2 regions of the Mucilaginibacter ginsenosidivorans genome follow, and region 1 is predicted to be linked to the other one. Evidence: riboswitches for the same ligand, from Rfam matches in the RefSeq annotation. Region 1 holds a riboswitch; the other holds the start of a gene.
The links. Region 1 has a riboswitch for S-adenosylmethionine ahead of metH (methionine synthase). Riboswitches for the same ligand answer to the same signal wherever they lie in the genome.

Region 2: linked by a shared signal. The riboswitch ahead of FRZ54_RS17465 (O-acetylhomoserine aminocarboxypropyltransferase/cysteine synthase family protein) and the one ahead of metH (methionine synthase) in region 1 are both predicted to bind S-adenosylmethionine.

The regions. Positions count from the first base shown of each region.
Region 1 covers NZ_CP042436.1:352,886-355,998, forward strand. The annotation lists gene FRZ54_RS01620 (Tex family protein) at 1-666, opposite strand, end outside; SAM riboswitch class I at 855-965, shown strand; gene metH (methionine synthase) at 1,105-3,113, shown strand, end outside.
Region 2 covers NZ_CP042436.1:3,833,618-3,836,730, forward strand. The annotation lists gene FRZ54_RS17460 (homoserine O-acetyltransferase family protein) at 1-504, opposite strand, end outside; gene FRZ54_RS17465 (O-acetylhomoserine aminocarboxypropyltransferase/cysteine synthase family protein) at 581-1,900, opposite strand; SAM riboswitch class I at 2,143-2,254, opposite strand; gene FRZ54_RS17470 (DinB family protein) at 2,500-3,012, shown strand; gene FRZ54_RS17475 (trans-sulfuration enzyme family protein) at 3,070-3,113, opposite strand, start outside.

The sequences.
Region 1 (3,113 bases):
CAGCACCCGGTGCGAAGGGGCCGTTTTCACCGGCTCCGACCAGTCGAAATAGTCTTTATATTTTATCCCGGCTTCTTCCTTGCCTGTTATCACTTTTGATTGAAAAGTGCCTTTCGTTAAAAATAGCTGCCGCATTTTGGCGCGGGTTTCGGCATGTTCGCTTATGTATTCGGCAATAATATCCCGCGCACCAGCTAAAGCTTCCTCCGCCGATGCAACGCCTTTTTCCTCATCAATAAATTTAGCCGCCTCTTCTTCCGGGTCTATCCTGGTTTGCGCTAATATCAGATCGGCCAAAGGCTGCAAACCTTTTTCCCGGGCGGCAATTGCGCGTGTTTTTCGCTTGGGTCGATAGGGAAGATAAATATCTTCTAAAGCCACCATTGTTTCCGCCTCATTCACCAGCTTTTCGAGCTCGGGCGTTAGTTTACCCATTTCGGTCAGCGATTTCAGGATTGCATCGCGGCGTTTATCCAGTTCACGCAACTGCAGCACCCGGTCGCGGATGGCAGCCACCCGAACTTCATCCAAACTGCCGGTCATTTCCTTTCGGTAGCGGGAAATAAAAGGGACGGTTGCACCTTCGTCCAGCAACGCAGCCGTGGTGCTTACCTGCTTTTCGGTGATGGAGAGCTCAGTGGCTATTTTTTTATAATGACTGGTCATAAAATTCAAATAAGGATTGCGAAGTTGGTATTCTTTGGCGGAAATAGGAAATGGTGTTTAAAAGTAATTTTTGGCAATAAGTCGTCCAGATGGTAAAATTCTGTCACCTTATTCTCATTTAAAAACGGGCTGTTGCCGCTGCCCGCTGCACCATTTTGTTTTTACAAGCTTATTGTGCAAATTTGCACTGCTTATAGAGAAAGACGGAGGGATTAGACCCTGCGATGTCTTAGCAACCTGTGCTTACAAGGTGCTACGTTCTACTTGCCCGCCTCAAAAATGGGTAAGACAGATAAGCGAAGGTCAACATTATACCCGGCCTTTCGTTATAAGCTTGGTTATAGGATTACACCGATTTTTGTTTGATTGCACCGATTATCAGTGGAATCAGAGCGTAATCGGCGGAATCACAAAAAACTATATCGGTGGAATCACAAAATGGATATTAGAAAAGAGCTACAAAAACGCATACTGGTTATTGACGGCGCAATGGGTACCATGATACAGCGGTACCAATTGACCGAGGAGGATTTTCGTGGCGAGCGTTTTAAAAACCACCCTTCTGACCTTAAAGGCAATAATGACCTGCTCAACATCACACGCCCGGATGTGATCAAAGCGATCCATAAAGAATATTTGGACGCCGGTGCGGATATTATCGAAACCAATACCTTCAGCACGCAACGGATATCGCTTGCCGATTATCACATGGAGGACCTGGCTTACGAGCTAAGTTATGAAGGTGCAAAGCTTGCCCGCGAAGCTGTTGATGAATATAACACCGAACACCCGGGCAAGCCCCGCTTTGTTGCGGGGGCAGTAGGCCCCACTAACAGGACGGCTTCCATGTCGCCCGATGTGAACGACCCCGGGTATCGCGCCGTTACATTTGACGACCTGGCCGAAGCTTATTATGAGCAGGTACGTGGCTTGGTCGACGGCGGTTCGGACATCTTACTGATCGAAACTATTTTTGATACACTCAATGCAAAAGCAGCCCTATTCGCTATAAAACGTTACGAAAACGAATGTATGGCAGCCGGCAAAGATCACCCGGCTTTCAGGAATACAGGCGGCATCATGATATCGGGTACCATTACGGATGCTTCCGGCCGTACGCTCTCGGGGCAAACGGTTGAGGCATTCTGGAATTCGGTTCGCCATGGCAATTTATTATCTGTCGGGCTCAACTGCGCTTTAGGCGCCAAAGAAATGCGCCCGCACCTGGAAGAGTTGTCGGCAAAAGCTGACGTTTTTATCTCCGCCTATCCCAATGCCGGTTTACCCAATGAGTTTGGCGGTTACGATGAAATGCCGCATGAGACCGCGCACTTTATCGAGGATTTTATCGGATCGGGCATGGTTAATATCGTTGGCGGATGCTGCGGCACCACTCCCGATCACATCCGTCACATTGCCGAAAAAGCTGCAAAGGGCGCGCCCCGCGAGGTACCCCAAACCGAGCCTTATTTAAGGCTCAGCGGTTTGGAATCTGTTATCCTGACACCCGAAACCAATTTCGCCAACATAGGCGAGCGTACCAATATTACCGGTTCGCCTAAATTCTCGAAGCTTATACTGGCCGAAGATTATGAAGGCGCGCTAACCGTTGCCCGCCAGCAGGTAGAGGGCGGCGCCCAGGTCATCGATGTGAACATGGACGAGGGGATGATCGATTCGGAAGCGGCGATGGTGAAGTTTTTGAACCTGATCGCGTCCGAACCTGATATCGCCAAATTGCCCATCATGGTCGATTCATCCAAATGGACCGTTATCGAAGCCGGGTTGAAATGTTTGCAGGGCAAAGGCATAGTAAACTCGATATCGCTGAAAGAGGGGGAAGAAAAATTTAAGGACCAGGCCCGTAAAATATTAAGCTACGGCGCGGCCGTGGTGGTGATGGCTTTTGACGAACAAGGCCAGGCCGATTCATTGGCCCGCCGTATCGAGATCTGCAAGCGCAGCTATGATATACTGGTGAACGAGCTTAATTTTCCACCGCAGGACATTATTTTCGACCCGAACATATTGACGGTTGCTACCGGCTTAGAGGAGCACAACAACTATGCAGTTGACTTTATTGAGGCTACCCGCTGGATAAAACAAAACCTGCCGCTGGCCAAAGTAAGCGGGGGAGTAAGTAATATTTCGTTCTCGTTCCGCGGTAACAATACTGTGCGCGAGGCTATGCACTCGGCGTTTCTTTACCATGCTATCAAAGCTGGCCTGGATATGGGCATTGTGAACGCAGGTATGCTGGAAGTTTACGAAGAGATACCGAAAGACCTGCTTGAAAAGGTAGAAGATGTGCTGCTTAACCGCCGCCCTGATGCTACCGAGCGATTGGTAGAGTTTGCAGATACCATCAAATCAAAAGGCAAAGAGATCGTTCGCGATGAAGAATGGCGCAAGGGAACGGTTGAAGAACGCTTGTCACATGCTTTAGT
Region 2 (3,113 bases), 1.9 Mb from region 1:
GCCCCATGGCGAATGACGGGCGTTGGTAGCTATCAGTATTAAGTTTTTAATACGCTCCGGTTCCATTATCGCCCATTCCAGGGCCTGCTGCCCGCCAAGCGACCCGCCAATAACTATTTTGATATCTTCAATTCCGAGGTGTTCGGCCAGCAGCTGATGTGCTTTCACCATGTCACGCACTGTTATTTGAGGAAAAGCCAGGTAGTAAGGCAGCCCGGTAGCCGGGTTAAAACTCAAAGGGCTGGTTGTTCCATAAGCCGAGCCAAGGATATTGGCGCATACAATGAAGTGTTCGTCAGGGTTAAAATGATCAGCCGGACCGAACAAGCCTTTCCACCAGTCGAAAACATCAGAGTTAGCAGTAAGCGCATGACATACCCAAACAACATTATCCTTATTTTTACTCAGTTTACCATAGGTATGAAAACCAATTTCCAGTTCAGCCAATTGCTTTCCCGATTCGAGCTTGATACCCTGTTTGTATTTAAAAGTTTGTGTATTCATTTCAGCCATTTGTTACCCGGACCGGCAGTCTCTGAACCGCCGGCCCTGTAACTTCTATTATCACTTAAAAACTATATTATACCAATTCAGGTTCCTGCTGTTTGATCTTAGCAAAAGCCTGTTCAAAATCTGCTTTGATATCATCGATATGTTCGATACCAACCGCTACGCGCAGCGCGTTAGGCGTAACACCTGCAGCCAGCTGTTCTTCGTCGGACAGTTGCTGGTGCGTTGTTGCCGATGGTTGTATGATAAGCGTTTTGGCATCGCCAACGTTGGCCAGGTGACTTACCAGCTGCAGGCTATCGATAAAGCGGCCTGCATTTTCCTTATCGCCTTTCACCTCGAATGAAAGCACTGCTCCAAAACCGTTCTTCAGGTACTTTTTGGCCAATGCATTGTAGGGTGATGACGCCAGGCCGGGATAATTCACTTTTGCTACCTGCGGATGCTGCTCGAGCCATTGCGCCAAGGCTAACGCATTATCGACGTGACGCTGGACTCGTAGTGAAAGCGTCTCCAAACCCTGCAGGAAAAGAAATGAATTGAACGGTGATAGCGCTGCACCAAAATCGCGCAAGCCCTCAACTCTTGCCCGGATGATGAACTGGATATTGCCAAAGGGACCGCCCACGCCGAACACGTCGGAAAAAACCAGGCCATGATAACCTTCCGACGGTTCGCTGAATTGAGGAAACTTGCCATTGCCCCAGTTGTAATTACCACCATCAACAATAACCCCGCCGATGCTGGTGCCGTGGCCACCGATCCATTTGGTAGCAGATTGAACCACCACATGCGCACCATGCTCAAGAGGGCGGAAAAGGTAGCCGGCAGCAGCAAAAGTATTATCCACTATCAAAGGCAGGTCGTGCTTTTTGGCCAACGCTGCTACTTTATCAAAATCCGGGATGTTGTATTCGGGATTGCCGATAGTTTCCAGGTAGATGGCTTTGGTTTTATCGTCAATAAGCTTTTCAAGACTTTCTGCCGAATCGTCCTTAGCAAACCGGGCCTCTATACCGAGCCTTTTAAAAGAAACCTTAAATTGGTTGTACGTTCCACCGTATATAAAAGGGGATGAAACAAAATTGTCGCCCACCCCAAGGATGTTGTTCAGCGCCAAAAATTGCGCTGCTTGTCCCGAACCGGTAGCCAATGCCGCTACACCACCTTCTAAAGCCGCCACACGCTTTTCAAATACATCGGTGGTTGGGTTCATAATGCGCGTATAGATATTACCGAACTCCTTTAGAGCGAATAGATTGGCGCCATGTTCCGCATTTTTGAACACATAAGACGATGTTTGATAAATAGGCACAGCCCTACTGCCGGTGGTTGGATCGGGTTCCTGCCCCGCATGCAATTGTAAAGTTTCGAATCTCAGGTTTGACATAATGTTAGATTTTAAATGTTTATAATATTTTGATTTCAATGGTTACCGGCGAAAGCGCAAAACAGTTGTCAGGTCCTTAGCGGCACACGCATATTTTTCGGAAAAGGAAATTAGCGTGACAGAAGGATCAACAATAGCAAATGCACATACACATAGAAATGTGGACGCGTGAAACAGTGAGACTTTTAGCGGGTCTAAAAATTGCTTGCTTGATAGTGTAAATCAGACTTTTCATGGTTATTAATTTATATCTCCCGGAGATCCATTCTCCGGGCCAGGATTTGGCACCTTCTCCACCCTGGAGGGTTGCCAGCGGGTCGTTGAGCCTGATCTCTCGCCGCTTCTTTATAAATCAAAACCTTTTTGAGAGGTAATGATAGAGGTATTGCTACCAAATATTGTTGCGAAGATAGTGGATAGAAAAGCAATTCTCCAAATTAAATTTTATTTAAATAGAAAGCTTAAAGCAAAAAAACCAAAGCTTTAAGCTTTCCGCTTTAGCCTATCAGCTTAAAATGGCGCATCGATACCGGGAAATGGCGCATTTACACCCCACTGGTAGGTTATTTTGCAAGTAGCTTTGATGAAAACAAATTATCATGTCAACCAAAAAACAACTTTTAGCACAGTACGATCTGCACGACGTATTGTTTACCAATGTGATCAAAGACATCAGCGATGCGGAATCAAACCAGGTAATAGCTGATCCGTTAAACTGCGTAAAATGGATAGCGGGTCATCTTTTATGGGCAAACTCAAACCTTGCCAATATCAGCGGCGTACAGGTGGAGGTAAAATGGCGAGGCCATTTCCACACTAAACAGGGTGGAAGTGCAGAAGATTTTAATGCTCCGCCAAGCCCGCTGCCAACACTGGACGAAATAAGGGATAAATGGAACCATGATACTGTTATTACCAGGAAGGGCCTTGAAAATTTGCCCGAAGAAGCCTTGAATAAAGTTATCGACAGGAAACATCCTATACAACCATTCGATAACACGCTTGCCGGTTTATGGGCCTTTATAAACGACCACCAGGCTTATCATATCGGCCAGATAGGTATTATCCGGAGAGCACTTGGAAAAGAGGCGATGTCATATTTCAGGAGTTAACAAAAAGCTTAAAGCAGAAAGTCCAAAGCTTTGAGTTTTCTGCTTTGGTCCTTCAGCTCAAAGAAGCGCTTGCTCCAAATCTGCTATCAGGTCATCAATAT